DNA from 4 places in the Shewanella sp. 10B genome. Region 2 is predicted to be linked to each of the others. Evidence: predicted binding sites of a transcription regulator. Region 2 holds the regulator's gene; each other region holds the start of a gene.

Region 1 (4,218 bases), on a different contig from region 2:
GGTAAATGGCGATTTTTTCCAGCTCCTCAAGGCGCATACCTTGGGGGATCACCACATTTTCCTCCGCAGCCGCCTCCTTATCCAAACTGGGCGTAAGCTGTAAATGCTCAGGGGTAATCTCATGGTCCGCCAGAATATAAGCGCGCTCGATAGCATGCTTTAACTCGCGCACATTCCCCGGCCAAGCGTGAGCCGCAATCGCCTCTAAACTTGAGGGCGAGAACACTTTGCTCTGTTTTTCCGCCGCATTGCGATAGGCCAGAAAATGCTTCGCAAGTCCGACTATATCTTCCCCACGCTCCCGCAATGGCGGCACTTGAATGGGGAAATGCGCTAAGCGAAAGTACAAATCCTCCCGCAGTTGTCCTTGCTCAATCGCCACTAAAGGATCGCGGTTTGTCGCCGCCACAATACGCACATTGGCCTTGAGCACCTTAGGGCTGCCGACGGGACGATATTCATTATTTTCGAGCACTCTTAACAGCTTAACTTGATGCTCTAGGGGCATTTCGGTGACTTCATCGAGGAATAAGGTGCCGCCTTCGGCCTGCTCAAATACCCCTTGATGATCGCGATTCGCGCCAGTGAAAGAGCCTTTTACATGGCCGAAGAGTTCACTATCAACCAATTCAGGGCTCAAGGCGCCACAGTTAATCGCAATATAGGGCTTATTCACCCGCGGGCTGGCTAAGTGAATGGTATTGGCAACCAGTTCTTTACCCGCGCCACTCTCGCCGATAATCAACACATTGCTCTCGGCGGCCGACACCCGGCGGATAGTGCGATACAAGCGGTGCATAGGTAACGAGGAGCCCACCAGCAGACCATATTGGTCTAATTCGCTGGCAAAGGGGCGAATGCGCGTCGAAGTGTTGGCAACCAAATGCAGGGCAAAATCCGCTAAGGTTTCGCACAGCAACGACATATCGATGGGCTTACGGAAATGGTAGCCCGCGTATTTGGATAAGAGTTTATCGAGATGAGGATTCGGTAGGCCATCGGAGAGAAAAATAAACTCCACATCCGCAATGGCGCTGGACTCGAGTAAGGCTAAGTAATCTTCACGGCTTAGACGGGGCAGCTCAATGATCGCCACATCGATACGATTGGCCTCCAGCTGACTAATCCAAGATAAATCATCGGTACTGCGTAGCTTGTTGTAGGTCTGCGCGCCCTCGAGCTGTACTAATGCCTGCTCGGTCTCGAAGTCCTGTAGATGATAGAAAAGCGTTGGTCGGATCATCTTGTGCCACTCCCTGTGAATGAAGCACCACTGTATGCCAGCCGTGAAATTTTAACAATCTCAACGGTAAGAGTTGCCGATAATAAGCGAGGCACTGGTGACAATGGATAAATATCATCATTTAAATCAAGCCATTAACTTATCATTAAAAAGTGAACGAAATATGCATAGAAGCTGAATGAAACTGAAATTTCCATAAAATGTTGGGCAATCCGTGTCGGCGGAGCAGCCCAAACTACCACAGGAGGTCGTTATGACGTCTAATGTTGCGCAACATCAGACCGAGTTGAGCGCCGATATTAAGCTGGTTAATGAGTTAATCGAGCTGACCCAAACCGGCGTTGATTTTTATACTCGGGCCAATACCACTGTCGATGACTACAGCCTAAAACGCATTTTTATTGCCCAAATCAAGACGTATCAAGGGATGCTGGCGCGATTTAGGCAACTGCTCGCCCAAACATTACAACAAATGGGCCCGCACATAGGTCCGCACTCGGTGCCGTCGTCGCAGACTCGGCCCTACGCCGATGTCGATGCTTTACTTATTAAACAGCAACTCGCCGATGCCCTCGCCGTACTCTGCGAGCTTGAGCGTCAGCGCCTTAATCACCTCAAACAGTTAATTAAAAAGGCCAATCACCCAAGGTTAATCAGCCAATTGGCCGAGGATATTGCCTGGCTACAAATCCATCTAGATACCTTACACCTGCGTAGCCAAGCCCTGTAAGGCAGCAATGCCAGCCAATAACGCGGCCAACTGAGCCGCGTTTTTGTTGCCTGCGATCTATTTGAGCTTAACGCCTATCCCACTTAAGCCAAAAAGCTTAATTACCCTCGGTAATATTTACATTTTGTCGGTAAAAAGCGCCGATTTGGCGATTAAGCCAAACACCTAAAACAACTTACAAATAACACTTAACCCATTTAAAATCAGCTAGATATAAATATTGGCACGATTCACGCTTTAGTATCTTCGAGATAACAACGGAGGATATCATTATGAAAAACACGACAACTTTAGCTTTAACCACCTTACTTGTCGGTTCTATCAGTTTAAATGTGGCCGCCGCACAGGATTGGAAAGATGATGCCAAAGATGCTTGGATCGATGGCAAGGCCGAAACGACTTTGTTGCTCAATACTAACCTCAACTCCTTTGACATTATGACCGACGTGAAAAACGGCCATGTCACTTTAACGGGTCAAGTGGAGAGCAGTGTCGATAAGGCGCTCGCCGCGGAGCTCATCAAAAGCTTAGATGGCGTAAAAGGGGTAGATAACAAGTTAACCGTGATGAAAGAAGACGAAGGCACCAATGAGGTGGTGAAGACCTTAACCGACTCTAAGGTCGCAACGGTCGTAAAAACCCGTCTGTTGTTCTCGACCGACGTATCGGGCACCCAAATTAACGTCGATGTTGCCGATGGCGTAGTGACCTTACAGGGTGAAGTGGCTAGCGATGCCGAGCGTCAATTAGCCCTGACCATTGCTAAAAATACCGATGATGTGAAAAAGGTCGTCGATAAAATCAAAGTCAAAACCTCATAATGGTCCTGACATGCAGCCCTTGCTAATTCAGCTCTTAATAACTCAGCTGTTGGTATTAGTCACTCGGGCAAAAACCACAAAACCAGCTTCGGCTGGTTTTGTTTTATTGGCGCGATGTTATGTTCATCATGCCTTAGGCTTCGGCTTCCTGTTCGATGCAGAAGCTAAATTCATAAAAATGTTGGCCATTTTCGATGCTTATCGCCATAGTGCCATATAACCCAACGAGTTCACCCGCGCCAGAATGGGGGACAACCTCAAGGTGTAAACGGTTTTGCCCATCGGTCATAATGCCAAAATGTTGCAGCACAAAACTGCCCTGCCTGCCGCACAGTTTACCTACGACTTGCTCTATCGCCACGTAACCTGCCGAGCCTTTTACCGCCGTCATGGCACTGAGCATTTCGCCTTGGCTGCGAGCTTCTAGCTCACCATAAAAGCTTTTATCTAAGGTCATTCTGCCCAAGTTCATGCCGCCCACACCTGTGGCATAGGCACTCTCGGGATTGAGCTTAACATCAAATTTGCCCGTGACTTTGGTCATTTCCATGACTCGCTCCTTGTTTTAATTTTATGCTTTATGCCAAAACCTTAGCTTTCCCAGCCGCTAGGTGAAATAAATACCTCAGCCGTAGCTGAGGTAAAATTAACTTAGCATAAGCCCAGATATAAACCTAATGCAGTGCTTTGATTTCCGATTCACTCACACCGACTTCAAGGGTTTTCGCCACGTTAGGCTCCTCTGCCATAGGTTGGCCCGCCGCCCTATCGCGGTAGGTAATAGCAACTTTAAACGGCGCTTCAAAGGGATACACGGGTTCAATACTATCGACTTCGATACGATCGCCAATAAACACACTGCCTAAGTGCACTAATCGATTTTGAGCATAATCTAAGCTAAACAAGCCAAGATACCAAAATACCCCCGAACCTTGATTCGTGACGATATAAGGCGCCACAAAAGGCATGGTTTGCTGCTTAGGATCGTCCTGTAATGGAGCATCACTTTGGGTATCAGGCTCTAATGCGGGGTCAAAATTAAGCGGCGTAATCCGCATATAATCCAGCAATACCCGCCCCTTTTCTTCACCTTGTTGATAATCCCCCAGCGCAAATTCCGTTTGCTTGATGTTAATAAAGTGCGTCAATACCACGGGCAGTTGGCTATCGGGCAGCTTCACTTCAAAGGGATTGGCCGTATTCAAACTAAAGAGTTTCAGCATCACCTCGGAGGCATTCGCCACCGGTTTGACCTCACTTGGCACCACAGATTCGATGGCATCTTCACTGGAAGATAATGCCGCCTCTTTGGCTTTTGCCTTCGCATCGGCCTGCGCCATGGCCTCATCGTATTGCAGCACTTGGCCATCTTCCATGACCATGTAGATATCATCATTGGTCATGTTAAAACGATAAATGCCCGC
Region 2 (4,218 bases):
TCGACACTGCCAAGCAGGATTTGCCGTACTTGGTCGCTGAGTTCATAGATATTCAGATTCGAGGTATCTATGTAGTGATCCATCTGCTGTGACAGGGGCTCGAGCAACTTGCCTTCAAGCTTAATGGCTTCTTGCAGTGATACTCGGCTCTTAGATAAGGGATGTAAGCGCCGCGTCTCGCTGTAGCGCTTTAACAGTACTTTATCGCTGGAGTTTAAGAAGAAGCTGGTAAGTTCAGTGCCCTCTGGCAGGCTGGCGAGCTGTTTGACGAGTACCTTGTCTTGCTCCGGCAGGTTACGCACGTCAACACTGATGGCGACGAGATCGTTACTGCCCTTGAGCTGTTCGAGTAAGCTGCCAATCAGCGGCAAAGGAAGATTATCGACACAATAGTAGCCGAGATCTTCAAGCACTCTTAGTGCGACCGATTTGCCTGAGCCTGAGCGCCCTGACACTATGACCAGTTTCATCCAGTGATTACCTGATAGAGTTCCGTTTCATCATGCGTCTTGCGCAATTGCTTCAATATTTGCTTGTCGCTGAGCTTTTCAGCCATGCAGGACAAAGTGCTTAAGTGCTGTTGACATTGGTCAGCAGGCACTAGCAGCGCAAATAAAATGTCGACAGGTTGTTTATCGATAGCATCAAAGGCTATCGGCTCCTCACATTTCACCAATATGGCTATGGGTTGTGTTATATCGGTTAATCGACCATGTGGAATGGCGATGCCGTTACCTATACCTGTGCTCCCCATCTTTTCGCGCGCCACTAGGCTTTCGAAGATCTCTTGAGATGAGAGGGTGGGGTACTGGGCAGCGGCTAAGTCGCTGATAAGTTCCAGTACCTTTTTCTTACTGCCCGGAGTGGCGCAGGTCGTGCATTCCGGCCGCAGTATGGTACGAAGTTCCATTGCTAGTGTTTTGTTAACTTCTCTTTGTGTTTAATAACCTGACGATCAAGCTTGTCGATCAGGACGTCTATGGCAGCATACATATCTGCATGCTCTGAAGTCGCGAAGACTTCACCACCGGTGAGGTTGATTCTCGCTTCGGCAATTTGTTGCATTTTCTCAACATTGAGCACAACGTGCACATTATTGATCTGTTCGAAATGACGTTCAAGTTTTGAAAACTTTTCCTCAACATAAGCCCGTAACGATTCAGTAATCTCGATATGGTGTCCACTCAGGTTTATTTGCATATAAACGTCCTCCGATTTCCACTTTAGGCTATAAACTTTTACGCTGATTGGAAGGGGGAATAAGCATCGCCTCTCGGTACTTCGCAATGGTTCTGCGCGCAACGTTAATTCCCTGTTCTGCCAGAAGTTGCGCCATCTTGCTGTCGCTTAATGGTTTTTTCTGGTTTTCCGCTGCAACCAGTTTCTTAATGAAGGCTCTGATTGCCGTGGATGAGCACTCACCGCCATCATCAGTCCCGACGTGGCTTGAGAAGAAATATTTTAGTTCAAAAAGTCCCTTTGGGGTATGCATGTATTTTTGTGTGGTCACCCGTGAAATGGTGGACTCATGCATCTCTACCGCCTCGGCGATATCGTTTAGGACCATAGGTTTCATGGCTTCTTCACCGTATTCGAAGAAACCCTGTTGATATTGCACTATGCAGTTTGCCACCTTGAGCAGTGTTTCGTTACGGCTTTCAAGGCTTTTGATAAACCACTTGGCTTCTTGCAGATGCCCGCGGATAAATTGGCTATCGGCTTGGCTTTTGGTGCTGCGCGCCATGGCTGCATATTGCTGATTAACATTGATTTTTGGCATGCAGTCTGGATTTAACTCGACCACCCAGCGACCATTTTTCTTCGACACCGACACATCGGGGATGACATATTCTTCATCGACAGGGGTGATGAGCAAACCGGGGCGAGGGTTTAAGGTTTGGATGAGGGCAATGCTCTCGCGCAGATCATCTTCCTTAAGCTTGGTTTTACGCATCAACAACCTAAAGTCGCGGGCAGCGATCAGATCTAAATGATCTTTGATCAACATACGGGCGTTTTCGAGGTGTGGGGTATCCGGCGAAAAATGGGAGAGTTGGATAAGCAGACATTCGCTTAAATCCCTTGCGGCGACACCGACGGGATCGAAGTGTTGAATGCGCTTGAGTACGGCTTCGACTTCATCCAGCTCGATCTCAGGATTGCCCATGGCCTCGAGGATATCTTCAGTACTTTGAGTCAGATAACCTTGATCGTCGATGGCATCAATAATCGCGGTGGCAATAGCTAAATCGGTTTCAGAGAAGGGCGTGAGGTTTTTCTGCCATTCTAAATGTTCGTACAGGCCTTCACTGGTTTCCCCTTGGAAGGGCATGTCATCTTCACGGCTGGCGCCAGAACCTGAGTTTGGCGATGCGGTAAAGACTTCATCCCAAGTGGTGTCCATGGGTAGTTCTTCGGGCAGGGATTCTTTGGTCAACGACTCGGCAATGTCCACGGTGGAATTGTCTTGTTCCTGTGGCTGGGCTGTCGTTTCGCTAAAGTCGGTATCGGCGATATCTTGCTTACGTTCGGTAGGCGCGTCGAATTGCTCCTCTTCCAGCTCGAGAAGGGGATTAGAGTCTAAGGCTTGCTGGATCTCTTGCTGCAGTTCTAATGACGACAATTGCAACAGACGAATGGCCTGTTGAAGTTGTGGCGTCATGGTTAACTGTTGACCCAGTTTGAGCTGGAGTGACGCTTTCATGTTACCGCTGATCCCTACGTTATTATTTTGAATTTAGGCCGCTTGTTATCATATTGATGGCGCAGATAAGCCAAAATTCAAGGCTAATTGGCTCTGTTTAAGTAACTATAGCCTGAATTGTTCACCTAAGTACACAGCCCTAACTTGCTGATTGTCTAAGATCTCTGCGGGAGTTCCTTCGGCAATCAGGTTTCCGTGACTGACAATGTAGGCATGTTCACAGACGTCTAAAGTCTCGCGCACATTGTGGTCTGTGATCAATACCCCAAGGCCTCGGCTCTTGAGTTGTTCGATGATTTTCTTGATATCGATAACCGAAATCGGGTCGACACCGGCGAAGGGTTCATCGAGCAGAATAAACTTAGGATTGGCCGCTAAGGCGCGGGCAATTTCGACGCGGCGACGCTCACCGCCCGATAACGACATGCCTTGGCTATCGCGAATATGGGTGATATGGAACTCTTCGAGCAGATGTTCCAGCTCTTCTTCGCGTTGATCGCGATTGAGCTCTTTACGGGTTTGCAGTACCGCCATGATATTGTCGTGCACTGTCAGCTTGCGAAAGATACTGGCTTCCTGTGGCAGGTAACCAATGCCTTTGCGAGCGCGCAGGTGCATAGGATCGGCGGTTAAATCATCATCGTCGATAAAGATATGGCCTTTATCGCTTTTGACTAAGCCCACGACCATGTAAAAGGTGGTGGTTTTACCCGCACCGTTTGGGCCGAGTAGGCCGACGACTTGACCCGTTTTCACCGTCAGGCTGACATCTTTCACAACCTGACGACTCTTATAACTCTTAGCGAGATTCTGTGCTTTTAAGGTGATTTGGGTCATTTAGAATCCTGTTTTTTCACAGGTTTGTCCGCAGGCTGATTCTTGAGTTCTTCCTGATAGTTGTCAGGTTGAATAATGGTGATTACGCGATCATCACCGCTACCCGTGCTCTCAGCGATCAGTTTCTGCTGAATAATATCGTAACGGATGAGGTTACCCGTCACTTGGCTACCCGCTTGGTCTAGGGTCGCTGAGCCTGTTAAGGTCAGGGTGCGGGTCGCCATTTCATAGCGAATTTCTTTGGCGCTCGCCGACGCTGGGCGTCCATCGTCGAGAATTTGGCTGTAGGTCGCAGGGTTGCCCGTTGCCACTAAAATCTTGCTGTTTTCCCCTTCGGCAGAAAATGCACGTAGTTGATCCGCATGGATTTTAATCGAGCCTTGAGTGACTTCAACCGGACCGAAGAAAATGATCTGGTTATTTTTAATGTCCGCAGTTTGGCTGACGGCTTTAATTTTCACTTCTTGCTGTAAGTCACCGACCTTGGCGAAGGCACTCATGCTGGTGATTAGCATTAGGCCGGCAAGTAATATGTTATTTTGCTTCATAGGTTCCTACTACCTGACTGGTCAATTGCACTTCCTGCGCGTTAAGGTCGGCATAAAGGCCTTGCCCTTGAATATTAAAATCTTTCCCTGTGACGTAAATGATGCGGTCAGAGGTCATTATCATAGTGT
Region 3 (4,218 bases), 110 kb from region 2:
TCGCGGTGTAATCCACCAGCCCTTGGACGATGCGCTTAATCGCCTCGAGTCCGTATGCCTCACTTAACGTCCGGTGTAATTCATTGATTAATGATACTAAGCGTTGGTGCTGACGGTTAATCTCTGGCATGCCGATATCAAGTTCGGGCCCCCATTTCACAAATAACTTACTTTGAGCTTGGCTGGAATTAAACAACTTAGCATCCACATGGAATCGATGCAGCAGGGAGCCAATTTCCTGCGACATGTTATACACCTTAAGGCTGGATAAGTTGGTGTGGTTGGTATGGCGCGCATTTTTTAGGGCTAAATCGGCCATCACACTGATATTTTTGTTAATTTCCTCGGCAACCGCATGTTGCTCTTCGGATGCAGTAGCGATTTGGTGGGACATATCGGTAATACTTTCAACCTGAGTCACTATATCCCCGAGGGCTTGATGAGCTTGTTCCACCATCAGGGCGGTTTCGTCGGCAATGGTGACATTCTTAAGCATCACTTCTACGCTCTGCTGCGCGCCCTTTTGCAAGGTTGTGATCTGCTGTTGAATTTCGGCGGTAGCCTCTGAGGTGCGTTTAGCTAAGTTACGCACTTCGTCGGCAACCACCGCAAAGCCGCGGCCATGTTCACCGGCGCGCGCACTCTCAATCGCCGCATTGAGCGCCAATAGATTTGTTTGCTCCGCCACTTGGGAGATGGTTTCAATAATACTGCTGATGCTATTAGTATCGGCGGCAAGGTGTTCGATAACGCCTTTAGTTTGGTGAATTTGCGATTTCATATCGTTGATTTTATTTACGATAGTACCAATTAGCTCATCACCATGTTTCGCCGAACCTTGGGCAATATCGGCCGCTCGTGCCGTACTGGCGGCATTTTGTGACACTTCTTGTACTGTGGAGACCATCTGCGTCATGGCCGTTGCTGCCAGTTCGGTTTGACGTTCCTGCTCGAGTACGCCCTGTTTTGCCTGCTCGCTGATCGCTTTGATATCGGTCGCGACTTTCTTCATCCACTCGCTGGTATCGACGAGGGAGAGAATCGTGCGACTAACATCCTCGCCCATGCGGTTGATACTGTGGACGACCTTGATAAACACACCCGCATCTTTCTCATCGAGCTGATAACTTAAATCCCCATCACCCAAATGATGAGCTGCGCGTTCTAAATGCCTTAAGTTACGGATTAATTTGTTAATGTTTAAAAAGAGAATCACGGCAAGAGCAATTAAACAGAGCGTCGCCACCCAATGCGCACTAGTGACTAAACAATAGAGGGGATATAAGAGTAAGACCATAGGCGCAAAGATAATACCGTAGCCCATGGTGCCATTCTTAGCTGTAACATTGGCCATTTTTGGCTCCTTCCAAAATGCAGTCGACTCAATCAACAACTCGTTAGGTAAAGTTCAGATCTCAATATCATTTCGTGACTGACACTCTTAAGACTAGTTCTTAACGAGACAAGAAACAAAGCCAAGACAATAGAGATAAGTGCTATTTCATTCAAGCCTAAATTTGAACCACATCACATAGTTAACTTGTAGTTACAACTTTGTTTTAAGATGTCGGATTTTTATTGATCAGGATCAGTATTTAGAAACATTAAGGACGCTAGTGTAGAGGGGACTTCACAGGAAAGAGGATTTCAATCATGGCATTTTGGTTAGATTTAATGTTCGGTAACCCAATTGGTTTACTCTCAATGATCGTTATCTTTAGCACTATAGGGATAATTTCTTATATCACTTGGATGTTCATTGTGAAGTCCGCGCAACAATCGTAGTTTTTGCTTCCAAATTGTTATTCTGTTCATTGTAAAAATTGCACGTTGTTATGGGGGTTAATCTAACCCCCATTTTTTGTGCCTATGATTTCTGCTTTAGCACACAACCTGCATTAAGCGGCGTGTTTACGGCTTTGCACTACCCCATTTAAAAACTGCGGGCGCGCTTTAATCAAATGCTGCATTTCTTCCTGGCTCGGCTCTCCTGCGGGTAAACGCAATACACCACGATTCAGATACATGCGTGCCTTCATCGAAATTTTATAATCCGCCGTAGGACCTTGGATCGCATAATGGCGCTCATTGCCTAAACATTCGAGGATGCAGGCATTCAGCAAGCTTTTTACTGCGGGTTCATTTTGCGGCAATGTCAAAATGGTGGCCCCCTGTAAAAAGAACTCCCGTAATAAAGCGCGCTCGGCACGATCCATCAAATTGACCTTAGCCTCAATCGTTTCGATCATTCGTTTATCACTCAAGTGACGAATCGATTCATCTAAGCCAAGGTTCAATAGCTGCGTTAAGAAATAAGCAATGGAGATAATCAGCCCTAGGCCAACAAAATGGGCATGCTCGGGAACAAACTTATCCAACGCCAGCATGGCAAGCACATTGGATGGGATCGCCAATAACACAGCGCAGCTTACCATTAGCCACAGCATGACTCGAAACATCATCTTTTTAGGGCTAAACAATTTCACTGAATCCAGTTTGAATTTAATCATAGTCTTATCCCAGCGACAAAAAATTGAACTTAGACGGCATCAAGCAAGTTTGATGCCAGTGTATCTGTCAAAATTGCGGGATATTTCATGGGGATAAAATGCACAATCTGGATGCTTGAGTCTATGCTTATAAGCATCCAACTCGCTATTAGCTATAGATAATTTAAGATGCCGACTTTCTTTAGCCAATTTATTAAAAGCCCGATAGGCAGGCATCTCACCTTGTCTATTATCCTCTTTAGTTCCCTCATCACCTTAGTGACAACGGCCTATCAGCTGATTAACGACTATCGCGGCGATGTGACTCGTATTGACCGCGTATTCTCCAATATTGAAAAAGCCAACCTCGATGTACTCGCCGCCAGTATTTGGGTTATCGATGAAAGACTGATTAATACCCAGTTAAATGGTTTAATCCAACTACCTGATATTAATTACATTTCGATAAAAGATGATAGCGGCCAATCGTGGAACGCCGGCAATGAGAAGCCAACCCATACTCTCAATAAAGTATTTCCTCTGGTCTATAAGTCGCCAACTGACAGCATTAATGTCGGCACTTTAGAGGTTCAAGTGGATATGGATGCCATTTACCAACGCCTCTACGATAAAGCCATTCTGATCTTGCTCTCTAATGCGATAAAAACCTTCTTAGTCGCTGGATTTATTCTGTTTTTAGTCTGGTACAACATTACTAAACACTTAGACAAACTCAGTAATTACTGCAAACGCATCGATCTCGATACCGATGTCGAGCCATTAGCCTTCGATCGCAAACAAAAAGTCGATGAATTCACCCAAGTTGCCGATGCCATCAACAATATGCAGTCGCAACTGCGCGGCTCATTCGCAGCCTTAAAACGCTCTAAAACCGAATTGCAAACTGCCTTAGAGGATAGAGAACGCTTACTGACGCTCGAACGCAGTTATAAGGAAGAACTCGCAAGGCAAGTCAAAGAAAGAACACAGGAATTAGAGCAATCATTAACGGCGCTGAAACGGGCGCAGCAAGTGTTAGTCGAGCAGGAAAAAATGGCGGCATTGGGCGGTTTAGTCTCGGGAGTGGCCCATGAGATCAATACACCTATCGGCATTTGTTTGACGGCGGCCAGTACCCAACTGAGTCATATCGAAGAGCTTATCGAGCTTATACATAGCGAGCATGCCACTCTAGATGAAATCAACGCCATTTTAGATGAGTACCAAGAAAGCTGTGAGTTGATAGTTCGTAATATCAGTAAGGCCAGTAGCCTGATCCAAAAATTTAAAACGATCGCCATCGACCGTAGCCACGAAGAACATCAATGTATCAATCTGCAACGTCAGCTTAAGGAGATTTTAGAATCGACCTTAATTATGTATCCCAAGGTCAAAGCCCAAACTCAGCTACAGGTTAATTCTGCGCTCAACATCCAGACCAATGTCAGCCTACTCAATCAAATCGTCAGTAATATTCTCTCTAATGCCTTCACCCATGCCTTTCAGGATAGAGAAGATAATCTGATCCAAATTACGGCCAAGCTAGAGCAAGACTATGTGAATATCAGCATTGAAAACAATGGGATTGCCATTCCACCCGAGGTGGCAGAGCATATGTTTGAGCCCTTCTTTACCACCAGCAGGAGTAAAGGTGGCACAGGCTTAGGCTTATCCGCCGCCTTCAATGCCGCCACGCTGCTAAAGGGCACCATGAACTATCAAGCAGACT
Region 4 (4,218 bases), on a different contig from region 2:
AAAGGTGCGGCATTGGCAACCACTAGGCTGTGGGTTTGCACTGTCATTGGGGCCTGGTCATCTAAAGTCAGCTGCAACTCTAGGTTGGTGTCGGTGTTCACCGCGCGCCACAAACCATCGAGGTAGGCGAGTTGGCCGAGGGCATTTTTACGCTCGCGGCTCGCCGACTCAATCATTTGTTGCTCAAACCCAATGCCGACCAGTAGTAACACCAGCCGCTCATTGCAACGCGCCGTGTCTATGGTCTGTGTCTGGCCTTGGATAATATTATCAAGGGCTTGGGAGACGGCATTGAGCTTACTGCTTAAACCAAAGAGGGCGTGTGATAGGGCATTAGTGGTGCCTAGCGGGATAATGCCTAAGGTGATATCGGTGTCGATAATCTCCGCCGCGACCTCAGTGACTGTGCCATCACCCCCGCAAGCGATGATGATATCGGCTCCCTGAAGCCGGGCTTTTTTCGCTTGGGTTTGGGCGCTAATCTCTGGCGTGGTGAGCGCTAACTGCACCTCAAAATAGCGTTTCAGTTCAGTGCAAATTTGTTCGCCATGGGTCTGCCATTTACCCGCGCCAGAGACGGGATTGGCGATAATCCAGGCTCGCTTATGCAGTTTGATTTCCCCTTGAGTGTACATCTGCTCCAGCGCTTTAAGTTGCCAGCGATTTAACCCTGCGGTTTTACGAATGCTTTTAATCTGTTGCAGCACCTCGGCAAAGCTGAGCTTGGGGCGGCGGCACACAAGATAAGCGGCCAGCACCATTACGGATCGCCCGCGGCCGAGCGCACAGTGGATTAATACCCGCTTTTGGGCGCGTACTTGACGGTGTAACCAGTTAATCGCCTGATTTAATTGGGCGCTAGTCGGCACGCTGTGGTCAAGAATAGGGATATTCAGATAGTCGATATGATCCTCATACAGGGACACATCGAGGCCGTCGAATTCGGCGGTGACATCTATAATAGCGGTAATGCCATAACGATTCAGTTTAGGTAAATCAGCAGCGCTTAAGCGGCTACTCAAGTACAGATATTTATCAATGGCTTGCATTGAGGGCACGCTATCACGGAGCCGCGCCCAAAGATTATAGAGTCGGCATCCTAATAAAAACGGAATAAAACCCCAACGAATATACCAAGGGATGGAGCCATCCTGACGTTTTCTAAAAATACTGGCGAGATTAAGCCAATAGGCTGAGCCGACAAGGGCGAGGGATAGGCTGCTCCATGCCCAAATAAAGGTGAGAATGGGAGAATGCCCCGTTACGGCAAAATAGCCAAATAACAGCGCTCCGAACAGGTAGAAATACTTAATGTGGATCCTACTCAGCATTGGTATCTCCTCCATTGATAAGCGGCGAGCCTCAGGGAAACCCACTTTATCGTGACCAATGTCTGTCGCGATAAAGTGGCTCGGTGGTACTCAATTGAACTGTGGTTCCCCTGATAGGCTCGTTTGCGGGACTATCTACTCGCCGTCATCCGTTCTAGCAGCGGGTATCTTTCGCTTTAACGCCTTCTTTCAGTTCTTCACAGGCATCTTCAATCGCATTGCCGGTATCAGTGATGGCTTCATCGATTTTTTCGCCTGCATCCTCGGCGTGGTTGTCGCTACAGGCTGACAGCCCAAAAGTTAATAATAAGGCTAAAAATGCGGTGGTAATTATGGTCATAGGTTTCATATCGATTCTCCTTTTATCCAATTTAAGCGCGTGGTGCCTTGCCCTTAAGGGCATTGACCAGCAGGGAAATCACGAGTAATACAATAAATAGGAAGAAAATAATCTTTGCGATCCCCGCTGCGGCGCCAGCGATCCCCGTAAATCCAAACAGTCCGGCGATAATGGCCACAACCAGAAACATTAAGGTCCAACCTAACATAGCCACCTCCTTTGTCTTATTTCGGTTTTTCTGTCTACTTTCACTTTGCACATATACCTCGAGCGAGCTAGTGGAGTTCGTTGTTGAGAGCGAGTTGAGTGAGCTAGGTTACGTCTTACATCCCGTTATCATTCAATCCAGCAATAAACTCACAAAGGGGATATTGCGAGCTTAATGCCAACTTTGAGGTTTTAATTTAATTTATTGAATATTAAGATTATTTTTAAATGCTGTACTGACGGGAGTATTGACTGATATAAGCGAGATAGGCAATTTTTACCTGCGATTCGGTAAGAGTTGCAGTGGGGAAATCGAATGAAAAAGCATAAAAAGCCGATCCTTTTTGAGTATCGGCTTAGATTAAGGTGTTGATTGCTAGATTGAGAAACCGACGAACCTTTGCATCTTATTGCTTATATTTTTCCAAACAATGTCTTTTTTTAATTGAAAAGGTTGAAATATTTCATAATTAAAATTCGATTAGCTTTGAAATAAAAAGCTTTTTTGCTCCTATACAGTTCAGCCACTTTTGATGACTCTATTACAGTAATTTTAGTTAGGACAGATTATTGGCAAAGCAAAAGCACGCAATGTTATTGATTTTTTTCAATTCAGCGATGACCTTGCGCAGCGTTATGCTCAAGGTTCGGTAGAATGATGGGCTAACCACTGCAGGAGGCGATCATTTGGTAGTAGCTGAAATAAATTTGCCCCGTCTGAGCCGCATGGCGTTTCTTCCTGAGTAGGAGGCTTGTAAAATCAATTCGCTCTTCAAAGACAGCCATAAGATCGCTGCCATCTACAAGCAATATTGACGCGCCACCAGCTTGATGTGCTGCAACGCCGTCTACCGAGAAGCCATTGATTGACAGAAATATGCCGAGAGTATTTTCGAGTTTCGTTTTAACCTTATCGGTGAATACTGCCAAGTCAGCTTTATTGACCATTTCCTTTTGCCACTTTGCCTCAAACAAATACTCCGTACCTTCTAGAGAAAAAGCACCGTCAATTTGTTCGCCGAGATTCTTGAAGGATGCTTTAGGATCTAGGTCAAATAGCTCAAACAGTTCATACATCACACGCTCAAGTTCGAAGCCTCTATTTTGTGCGTTGTTTGACCCGACCAAGGCCATATATCGGTTTTTTATTGTTTCCAACTTCTGACGAACGGCAGCATTTTCACGAAGTTTTTTTGCTGCAAGTTCCTGCCGCCGCTTAATCTCGTCTTGTTCCTTCTTAATGTCCTGATGAGGCTCAACAAGGTGTTTGAGTTGCTTGACTGCATTGCGTGCTTTCTCGACCTTTTGTGGCCCGTCGTCCAAAGGCTTTAGGTGTGAGAAGTCGGTTAGCTTGCATAGTTCGTAGCATATATTTGTTAAGTCACCGAGGTGAGCCGCGGGGTTTGCTACGAGGTAATCAACAACGTCGGATGCTATTTGACGTTTATAGTTTTCCCAGTTGAAATTGTTCAGAAGGCCGGGCTTTGATAAGCAGAGTTGCAGAAAACCGCGAAGCTCGGATTTGTACCAGTAAACAGAACAGAGAGCTTCTTTTAGGGCCATGATTCCAGCGGGCGATAGCTGTTTAGACAAGTGATTCTCCCTGTGCAGTGCGTATACGCAAGATTTTAGTTTTTACTAGGTGTAAAATAACTCGCAACTTACTGATTTAATGATAGGTTTGTACGATAACAAATATCCTTCTGCATAGAAAGTACGCATCTGCATGATTTCTAAATTTTTTGTGCTGCGCATTATTTCTAAGTTATTGAATATTAAATTGGATAAGAAGTACATCAGAAATTGTGCGCAAAAACAACACTTTTGCATGGCAATAACTTTATTCACAAACCATGATTTATATAGAGTTTTGGGACGATTGCATTTATCAACGTTTCCGCTACAACCCAATTTTAAATCTTGCCTTATGTTTTCGATTGATTGCAGATAAGTGTTGCAGGCGAGCATTGTCACGGCAGTGGACATCGGAAAAAGGGATTTTTCCGTTGAGCCCCCAGGGATGGGTTTACGGCGTGCCACTGAAGTGACAATGCAGAGCGGAAACGGAACTCCAATCGGCTTTTGGCATTATGTATTCGATTGATTGCACCATGTCGAGCGGAACTGAACCCGTAATAGAGCCAAAAATGAAACCCAGAATTTACCCCCCAATTTAACCCCAAAAAAGCGGGTTAAGTTTTCACTTAACCCGCTCAATAAAGTTTACCAAAGCGAATTAGCAGCGTTGCAGTGGTTTCCAGCGTTGCAAGCTGACCGGAATACTTACCCCTTGGGATAACAACAGGTTAATCCGTGCTTGGTAGGCCGCGCCTTGCATTA

The links. Region 2 encodes sigma-54, which starts transcription at its own class of promoters, with help from an activator protein. Its sites were predicted from a motif close to GTTGGCACGNNNNTNGNNT; they were not measured.
Region 1: M0415_RS01540 (BON domain-containing protein) is a predicted target of sigma-54. The motif match lies at 2,193-2,211, and genes of this name have one in related genera.
Region 3: M0415_RS10195 (superinfection exclusion B family protein) is a predicted target of sigma-54. The motif match lies at 2,552-2,570, and genes of this name have one in related genera.
Region 4: M0415_RS01565 (DUF1328 domain-containing protein) is a predicted target of sigma-54. The motif match lies at 2,043-2,061, and genes of this name have one in related genera.

Annotation. Positions count from the first base shown of each region.
Region 1 is NZ_JAMDJO010000001.1:368,381-372,598, reverse strand. Features, by position in the region: gene M0415_RS01550 (sigma-54 interaction domain-containing protein) at 1-1,243, opposite strand, end outside; gene M0415_RS01545 (ferritin family protein) at 1,497-1,973, shown strand; gene M0415_RS01540 (BON domain-containing protein) at 2,246-2,794, shown strand; gene M0415_RS01535 (DUF3224 domain-containing protein) at 2,928-3,344, opposite strand; gene M0415_RS01530 (hypothetical protein) at 3,469-4,218, opposite strand, start outside.
Region 2 is NZ_JAMDJO010000002.1:727,407-731,624, reverse strand. Features, by position in the region: gene rapZ (RNase adapter RapZ) at 1-470, opposite strand, end outside; gene ptsN (PTS IIA-like nitrogen regulatory protein PtsN) at 467-910, opposite strand; gene hpf (ribosome hibernation promoting factor) at 913-1,200, opposite strand; gene M0415_RS10800 (RNA polymerase factor sigma-54) at 1,229-2,704, opposite strand; gene lptB (LPS export ABC transporter ATP-binding protein) at 2,810-3,541, opposite strand; gene lptA (lipopolysaccharide transport periplasmic protein LptA) at 3,538-4,089, opposite strand; gene lptC (LPS export ABC transporter periplasmic protein LptC) at 4,076-4,218, opposite strand, start outside.
Region 3 is NZ_JAMDJO010000002.1:619,997-624,214, forward strand. Features, by position in the region: gene M0415_RS10185 (bacteriohemerythrin) at 1-1,354, opposite strand, end outside; gene M0415_RS10190 (DUF3149 domain-containing protein) at 1,654-1,785, shown strand; gene M0415_RS10195 (superinfection exclusion B family protein) at 1,899-2,510, opposite strand; gene M0415_RS10200 (ATP-binding protein) at 2,679-4,218, shown strand, end outside.
Region 4 is NZ_JAMDJO010000001.1:373,218-377,435, forward strand. Features, by position in the region: gene M0415_RS01555 (diacylglycerol kinase family protein) at 1-1,331, opposite strand, end outside; gene M0415_RS01560 (hypothetical protein) at 1,486-1,680, opposite strand; gene M0415_RS01565 (DUF1328 domain-containing protein) at 1,703-1,879, opposite strand; gene M0415_RS01570 (hypothetical protein) at 2,542-3,471, opposite strand; gene pfaD (eicosapentaenoate synthase subunit PfaD) at 4,115-4,218, opposite strand, start outside.